Regions from separate parts of the Bradyrhizobium sp. 41S5 genome, predicted to be linked through region 2. Evidence: riboswitches for the same ligand, from Rfam matches in the RefSeq annotation. Region 2 holds a riboswitch; the other holds the start of a gene.
What was found. A riboswitch is a leader RNA that binds a small molecule or an ion and turns the genes downstream of it on or off. The one in region 2 is predicted to bind glycine.

Region 1: it holds a riboswitch for glycine, as region 2 does, so the genes downstream of both, gcvT (glycine cleavage system aminomethyltransferase GcvT) here and HAP47_RS16245 (D-amino acid dehydrogenase) in region 2, are expected to answer to the same signal.

The regions. Positions count from the first base shown of each region.
Region 1 covers NZ_CP083721.1:3,278,072-3,282,486, reverse strand. Annotated here, with positions in the region: gene alaS (alanine--tRNA ligase) at 1-2,069, opposite strand, end outside; glycine riboswitch at 2,271-2,359, shown strand; gene gcvT (glycine cleavage system aminomethyltransferase GcvT) at 2,501-3,646, shown strand; gene gcvH (glycine cleavage system protein GcvH) at 3,667-4,032, shown strand; gene gcvP (aminomethyl-transferring glycine dehydrogenase) at 4,055-4,415, shown strand, end outside.
Region 2 covers NZ_CP083721.1:3,447,798-3,452,212, forward strand. Annotated here, with positions in the region: gene HAP47_RS16235 (ArgE/DapE family deacylase) at 1-257, opposite strand, end outside; gene HAP47_RS16240 (hypothetical protein) at 254-451, opposite strand; gene HAP47_RS16245 (D-amino acid dehydrogenase) at 578-1,885, opposite strand; glycine riboswitch at 1,951-2,064, opposite strand; glycine riboswitch at 2,068-2,173, opposite strand; gene HAP47_RS16250 (M20/M25/M40 family metallo-hydrolase) at 2,266-3,396, opposite strand; gene HAP47_RS16255 (ABC transporter substrate-binding protein) at 3,666-4,415, shown strand, end outside.

The DNA of each region.
Region 1 (4,415 bases), 170 kb from region 2:
AGGCCGATGTCGCCGGTGCGACGAACATGGGTGCCGCCGCAGAGCTCGACTGACCAGCCAAGCGCGTTCTGGCCGTGCTCGCGGGCGCTCTTGCCCATCGAGACGACGCGAACCTCGTCGCCATACTTCTCGCCGAACAGTGCGCGCGCACCGGCTTCGCGGGCGTCGTCGACACCCATGACGCGGGTCGTCACCTCGTCATTCTCGAGCACGACATCGTTGGCGATGTCCTCGACCCGGGCGAGCTCTTCCGGCGTAATCGGCTTCGGATGCACGAAATCGAAGCGCAGGCGATCGGGCGCGACCAGCGAGCCGCGTTGCGCGATGTGATCGCCGAGCACCTGGCGCAGCGCCTCGTGCAGCAGATGCGTCGCCGAGTGGTTGGCGCGAATCGACGAACGCCTGGCGTGGTCGACCTCGAGCTGTAGGGCGGTGCCGACGTTCAGGGTGCCCTGCTCCACCGTGCCGACATGCACGAACAGGTCGCCGGCCTTCTTCTGCATATCGGTGACGCGGAATTTGACCCCTTCGCCGGTCAGGATGCCGACGTCGCCGACCTGACCACCGGACTCGGCATAGAATGGCGTCTGGTTCAACACGATCGCGCCGCTCTCGCCGGCCTTGAGGCCGTCGACCTCGGCGCCGTCCTTGACCAGTGCCGTCACCACGCCTTCCGCGCTCTCGGTCTCATAGCCGAGGAATTCGGTTGCGCCGAGCTTCTCGCGCAGCGGGAACCAGATGGTCTCCGTGGCCGCCTCGCCGGAGCCTGCCCAGGAGGCGCGCGCCTTCTCGCGCTGGCGGTTCATCGCGTCGGTGAACGATGCCTGATCGACGCTGATGCCGCGCGACTTCAGCGCATCCTGCGTCAGGTCCAGCGGAAATCCGTAGGTGTCGTACAGCGTGAACGCGGTGTCGCCGTCGAACATGTCGCCCTTCTTGAGGCCGGCGCTCTTCTCGTCGAGGATCGAAAGGCCGCGCACCAGCGTCTTGCGGAAGCGCGTCTCTTCCAGCTGCAACGTCTCCTCGATCAGCTTCTCCGCGCGCACCAGGTCCGGATAGGCCTGGCCCATCTCGCGGACCAGCGCCCAGACCAGCCGATGCATCAGCGGCTCGCTCGCACCGAGCAGCTGCGCGTGGCGCATCGCGCGGCGCATGATCCGGCGCAGCACATAGCCGCGGCCCTCGTTCGACGGCAGCACGCCGTCGGCGATCAGGAACGCCGAGGAGCGCAGATGATCGGCGATCACCCGGTACGACGCCACGTTCTGCGGGTTCGGCCCATGGCCGAGCGCAGATGCGGCCGCATCGATCAGGTGGCGGAACAGATCGGTCTCGAACACGCTCTCGACGCCCTGCAGAATGCAGGCCATGCGCTCAAGCCCCATGCCGGTGTCGATCGAGGGACGCGGCAGCGCCACGCGCTCCTCCTTCGTCACCTGCTCGTATTGCATGAACACCAGGTTCCAGAATTCGAGGAAGCGATCGCCGTCCTCTTCCGGGCTGCCCGGAGGTCCGCCCCAGATATGCTCGCCGCGATCGATGAAGATCTCGGAGCACGGACCGCACGGGCCGGTATCGCCCATCGCCCAGAAATTGTCCGAGGTCGCGATGCGGATGATGCGATCGTCCGAGAAGCCCGCGATCTTCTTCCAGTAGCCGGCCGCCTCGTCGTCGGTGTGGTAGACGGTGACGAGCAGCTTGTCTTTCTTCAGCCCAAAATCCTTGGTGATCAGATTCCAGGCGAGCTCGATCGCGCGCTCCTTGAAGTAATCGCCGAACGAGAAGTTGCCGAGCATCTCGAAGAAGGTGAGATGGCGCGCGGTGTAGCCGACATTGTCGAGGTCGTTATGCTTGCCGCCGGCGCGGACGCACTTCTGCGACGTCGTGGCACGCTGATAGCTGCGCTTCTCGACGCCGGTGAAGACGTTCTTGAACTGCACCATGCCGGCATTGGTGAACATCAGGGTCGGGTCGTTGCGCGGAACCAGCGGCGACGACGCCACGATCTCGTGGCCGTTCTCCTTGAAGAAGTTCAGAAATGTCGACCTGATGTCGTTGACGCTGCTCATGTTCATCCAATCGAAAAAAGGGGCCGGCCACCGCAAAAAGGCGTCATTTTCCGGCCGAACGCTTTTAGACATTGCCAGCTGCGGTGTCCAGAAACTGTGCAGGCGGATCATGGGCTTGCCGCGGTAGCACAAAGCCCATTGGATAGCAGCGAGAGCTGCGTTGACAGTCTTGGTGGCGCCGTGTTTTCTACCTACCTGTTACTAGTCACGTCGGGAGAGATCGGCCTTACCGCCGGCGCCGAAGGAGCAACCGCCCCGGAAACTCTCAGGCAAAAGGACCGCGTGACGTCTAACATCTGGAAAGAGGCGCTGGGGTTCTCCCCGATGCGTCCGCCGACGGGATAATACTCTCAGGCACAGCGACAGATGGGGCTTTCTGCAGGTTTCTCAAGGGGAAATAGGTCCCCGGCGGGAACCGCGAGGGCCCCGTGATGCTTGCGTGCGAAACCTCCCCGCTGAAACAGACCCCGCTGCACGCGCTGCATCTGGCGCGCGGCGCCAAGATGGTGCCGTTCGCCGGCTACGACATGCCGGTGCAATACACGGCCGGCGTGCTGAAGGAGCACCTGCACACCCGCAAGGAAGCCGGCCTGTTCGACGTGTCGCACATGGGCCAGCTCGTGCTGAAGGCCAAATCCGGCAAGGTCGGCGACGCTGCGCTCGCGCTGGAAAAACTGGTGCCGCAGGACATCGTCGGCATCGCGCCGGGACGGCAGCGCTACGCGCAATTCACCAACAATGACGGCGGCCTGCTCGACGACCTGATGGTCGCGAATTTCGGCGATCACCTGTTCCTGGTGGTCAACGCCGCTTGCAAGGCCGAGGACGAGGCGCATCTGCGCGCGCATCTCTCCGATGCTTGCGAGATCGTGTCGCTGGCCGACCGCGCGCTGGTCGCGCTGCAGGGGCCGAAAGCCGAATCGGCGCTGGCGAAACTTTGTGCAGATGTCAGTTCGATGAAATTCATGGACGCCGGTCCGCGCCGCGTCGGCGATATCGACTGCTTCGTCTCGCGCTCCGGCTATACCGGCGAGGACGGTTTTGAGATTTCCGTGCCCGCAGACAAGGCGGAGGCCCTGGTCACCGCATTGCTGGACAATCCCGATGTACTTCCGATCGGGCTCGGCGCGCGCGACAGCCTGCGCCTCGAGGCCGGGCTTTGTCTCTATGGCCACGATATCGACACCACGACGACCCCGGTCGAAGGCGCGCTGGAATGGTCGGTGCAAAAGGTTCGCCGCAGCGGCGGCGCCCGCGCCGGCGGCTTTCCGGGCGCCGACAAGATTCTCGCACAGTTCGGACAAGGCGCTTCCCGCCGCCGTGTCGGCCTGAGGCCCGACGGCCGCGCGCCGGTGCGCGAAGGCGCCGGCCTGTTCGCCGATCCGACCTCGACCGAGCCAATCGGCAAGGTGACCTCGGGCGGCTTCGGCCCGAGCCTCAATGCGCCGGTTGCGATGGGCTATCTGCCGACATCCCTTTCCGCGCTCGACACCACCGTTTTTGCCGAAGTGCGCGGCCAACGGCTGCCGCTCAAGGTCGCCGCCACGCCCTTCGTCCCCAATACCTACAAACGCTAAACGCCAAAGGATCGATCCCCATGACGACGCTGTACACGTCCGACCACGAATGGCTCCGCATCGAGGGCGACGTCGCCACGATCGGGATCACCGACTACGCGCAGTCGCAGCTCGGCGACGTCGTGTTCGTCGAACTGCCCAAGGTCGGCCGCAACCTGAAGAAAGCCGAGGCCGCCGCGGTCGTCGAATCCGTCAAGGCCGCCTCCGACGTCTACGCACCGATCACCGGCGAAGTGATCGAGGTCAACGAGGCGCTCGCGGCCGAGCCCGCGCTGGTCAATTCGGATGCCGTCGGCAAGGCCTGGTTCTTCAAGCTCAGGATTGCCGACAAGGGCGAACTCGGCGGCCTGATGGACGAGGCCGCCTACGCCGCGCACACCGCCTGAAGATCAGTTTAAGGATCAAGCCATGAACGCGCCCTTCAAGCCGATCAACGAAGCCGCCACCGATTTCGTCCGCCGCCACATCGGACCATCCCCGCGCGACATCAACGCGATGCTGGAAACGGTCGGCGCCGCGAGCTTGCAGGCGCTGATGAACGAGACGTTGCCGGCGTCGATCCTCCAGAAGGCGCCGCTCGATCTCGGCCGGGCGCTGAGCGAAACCGAAGCGCTCGCGCATATGAGCGAGCTCGCCGCGCAGAACCAGACCTTCACCTCGCTGATCGGCCAAGGCTATTCCGGCACCATCCTGCCCGCGGTGATCCAGCGCAACATCCTGGAGAATCCGGCCTGGTACACTGCCTATACGCCGTATCAGCCGGAGATCA
Region 2 (4,415 bases):
AGATCGATGCCGTCCATTGGTGCAGCCTTCGGATGGCTCATCAGGTTGACGTCGGCAAGGCTGAACGCATCGACGTCGTAGCGGCGCTTTGCGAATTGCTCGGCCAGCCAGCGTTGCTGCGGTGCTTCCTGTCCGCGCAAGCTGCGAAACTGCACCATGCGCGACAGGAACGCGATCTGATCGTCGAAGTTTCGATCGACCGCCGCACACAGCTCCGCGGCAATCTGATCCGGCCTGGTCAACGTCTCTGTTGTCATGTCGCGCCTTTCGTGGAGCCCAGCGCAGAGGCCTGAGCGTTGACCGCTTCGGAAAGGCGGCGCGCCGAGTTGGTGCACGTGCCGGCGGCGAGGTTACGTATCGGTCCGCCGAAGAAATCGCAGCCGGCACGCCTGCCGTCCGGAATCCCGCGCCGGACCGCAATGCCATGCGTGTCCGCCACCCCAATGCGCATTGTCCCCTCCCGCGCTGAAGCGCTTTTCCGCAATGTGACGCTAGTCCTTGTCATGCGGTGTTTCTCAGCGAATTCCGACTTGGCCACACGCAAATACGCTCATAATCTTCCTCGTCGGCCGGATAATCAGGGGAAAGCTGCGCGGGCGGTCGCGGTCGCATCGACCTGCGACGGCACCATCGAAGGCGTGTCGAGGTCGCGCCAGTCATCGATCGCCCCTGCCACCATCTGCGCCGTCGCGGCCGACAGCGTCCAGCCGAGGTGACCGTGGCCGGTGTTGTAGAACACGCCCGGAATCCGTCCGGCGCGCACCACCGGCATCATGTTCGGCATCATCGGGCGCAGGCCGGCCCACGGCACGACCCTCGACGTGTCGATGCCGGGAAAATGCTGCCGCACCCAATCCACCAGCGGCTGGATGCGGTCGGCGCGAATGTCGCGGTTGAAGCCGTTGAACTCGGCCGTGCCGGCGACGCGGAAGCGGTCGGCGCCGAGCCGGCTGGTGACGATCTTCGCGGCTTCATCGAGCAGGCTGACGGTCGGCGCAGCGTCCCGGCTTGGCGGCGCATCGAGCTGCACGGTGATCGAATAGCCCTTCACCGGATAGACGTTGACGCGGTCGTTGAGCAGGCCGGCGAAGTGGCGGCTCGCGACGCCGGCGCAAATGACGATGCCGTCCGCCTGCAACTCATGTCGCGTCGCGACCGCAGCATCGTGCGAAGCGGCTTCGTTCCAGCCGATGCGGAAACCGTCGTCGCCGCGCGCGATCGCATCGACGTCGGCTTCATGGACGAAGCTCGCGCCGCGGCGGATGCAGGCGTCGGCGAGCCCGCGCGTGAACTTGTGGATATCGCCGGTCGCATCCGACGGCGTGAAGAAGCCGCCATAGCAGGTCGTCTGCAGCGCAGGTTCGATGCTGCGGACTTCGTCCGCCGTCACCGGGCGGCGGTCGAGCCCGCCTTGTTGCAGCAGCGTGTTGACGCGCAGGCCCGCCTCGAAGCCGGCCTTGTCGTGATAGACGTGCAAGATGCCGCGGCGTTCGAGATCGAAGGCGATATTCTCGCGCTGCGCGATCGAGAACAGATGCCTGCGCGCTTCGATTGCGAGCCGCGTGGTCTCGATGGTGTTGGTGCGGTAGCGGCCGATGTGGCCGACGAACTCGCCGATCCAGGAATATTTGTGCCAGCTCGGCTTCGGATTCATCAGCAGCGGCGCGTCGCTGCGAAGCATCCAGCGCAACCCCTTGAGAATGGTCGCGGCGTTGTTCCACACCTCTGCGTTGCTGGCGGAAAGCTGTCCGCCATTGGCGAACGAGGTTTCCATCGCGGCGTAGCGATGCCTGTCGAGGACAGTCACCCGGTAGCCGCGTTCGAGCAGGGCATAAGCGGTCGTCACGCCGGTGATGCCGGCGCCAATGATTGCGATGTGAGGCATGGTGGTCTTCAGGCTCCCGTGGGTTAGAGTCGCCGAACCACCGGTGAAACCGGCGTCGGCGCCCCATCTGTCACGGTACCTGAGAGCTTGATCCGCATCGGGCCTCGGCCCGATGGCAGACTATCCCCTTCGGTGGACGTCACGGCCCTTGATGCGGTCGTGTCCGCCTCTCTCCAGATCGTCCTGACGATACAGTCCTTTTGCCTGAGAGTTTCCGGGGCGGTTGCTCCGTCGGCGCCGAAGCAACAACACGAATGTTGTTGCTACGATCTCTCCCGCATCGTCGCGTTGGACGGCCGGACCGTAGGCGAAGCCTCAAAATTGGACAAGGCTAAATTTCGGTCCGGCATTGCCAACGTGTTGTGCAGTGCAAATCGATGTTAGTCCAGCGTCGCCAGCAGTGCCGCCATCAGGCGGCCGCGCTCGGCGAGACTCTCGATCTCGATATGTTCGTTGAGCGTATGCGCATCGGCGCCGCGAACGCCGAGGCCGTCGAGGGTAGGGATGCCCATCGCGCCGGTGAAGTTGCCGTCCGATCCGCCGCCGGCGCTGCCGTGCGGCAGATCGAGGCCCATCGCCGCTGCAAGGTCCTTGGCCTTTTCATAGAGCGCCATGGTGCCGGCATCGGGCTCCCATACCGGGCGGGTGACGCCGCGCGTCACCTTGAAGGTCACGTCGTTGGCGGTGCCCGACAGCGCCAGCATGCGCTCGACGCCGCGGTCGAGATCGGCCTGGCGCTTGGCCATGCTGAGCGCTTCGCCGGTGCAGGTCGTTGCGACGCAATTGACCCATTGCCCGCCATGCACGATGCCGACCGAGAAGGTGCAGTCTTCGGTGGTCATGCCGTCGATGGCAATGATTTTCCGGGCCATTTCGCGGATAGCGGAACGGCCGGAGGACAGCGTCGCGCCGGCGTGGCTCGGCTTGCCGACAGCTTCCAGATTGAAGCGCGCGATTGCGTAGCGGCCGGTGACGACGCCGTTGTTCGGCCGGCCGGGCTCCGGCACCAGCACGTATTTGTTGCGCGCGGCTTCCGCCTCGATGATGTCGCGCGTCGATGGCGTGCCGACCTCTTCATCGGGCGTGAACAGCACCGTGATCGGCAGCGGCGTCGTAAAGGAGGCGCGCGCCAACTGCCGGATCGCCTCGATCGACAGATAGTTGCCGCCCTTCATGTCGAAGATACCGGGCCCGAAGCACTTGTTGCCTTCGCGCCGCCACGCGAGCTTTTCGATGGTGCCGACGGGGTGCACGGTGTCCAGATGGCCGGCGATGAGGATGCCGGGCTGGCCTTGTTTCGGATGGGGAAAACGGGCGCGGACGCAGCCGGCAAAGCCCTGGCGTCCCGCGATGCGTTCGATCGTCGCACCCATGACCGCCATCTCGCGCGCGGCGAGGTCGAGCATGCGCTCGACTGCGGCCGCATCCCATGTCGGGCTCTCGCATTCCACCCAGCTGCGCAGCCCCTGCAGCATCGCTTCGGAATCAAAAGGAAGATTGGCGGGGTTCATGTCTTTTCTCTCTTGTTGTTTGTGCGCGCCGATACACGTTCGCGTGCCGTACGAAAAGCTCGGAAGACGAGTTTGTAAAGTCAAATGCGCTGAACCTGCCGCTCATTCGTTCGTATACGTTCGATCTTGCCGGAAACCGATTGACGCGCATTGCGCTTGATGCAAGTCTCGATTTCACAAGCCATACAGCATGTTAGTTCGCCTAAATAACGAACCGCATGCATAACGAATAAGCCGGCTTTGACCAGTTACACGTCAGGAGAAATTGCATGTTCCCTATCTCGCGTTGGAAGCACCGCACGCTAGCGGCTGCGTTGACGGCGCTCGCGTTGTCGTTCGCGCCGCAGGAATTGTCGTTTGCGCCGCAGGCCATCGCCGCGGACAAGACCATCACCGCGGTGATGCATTCGGATCTGCGCGTCATCGATCCGATCCTGACCACGGCCTACATCACGCGAGACCATGGCTACATGGTCTACGACACGCTGGTCGCGACCGACTCCAACTTCAAGATTCAGCCGCAGATGGCCGACTGGAAGGTGTCCGACGACAAGCTCACTTACACGTTCACGCTGCGCGACGGCCTGAAGTGGCACGATGGAACGCCGGTGACCGCGGAAGACTGCGTCGCTTCGCTGAAGCGCTGGGCCAAGGTCGACGGCATGGGCCAGAAGCTGATGGACTTCACGGCGAGCCTCGAGGCCACCGACGCGAAGACGATCACGCTGAAGCTGAAGGAGCCCTACGGCCTGGTGCTGGATTCGATCGGCAAGCCGTCGTCGCGCGTCGCCTTCATGATGCCGAAGCGGCTCGCCGAAACGCCGCCGGACAAGCCGATCCCGGAGCAGATCGGCTCGGGACCGTTCAAGTTCGTCCAGGCTGAATTCCAGCCGGGCGTGAAGGCGGTCTATGTCAAGAACAAGGATTACGTGCCGCGCAAGGAGCCGGCGAGCTGGACCGCGGGCGGCAAGGTCGTAAAGGTTGACCGCGTCGAGTGGGTCACGATGGCCGACGCGCAG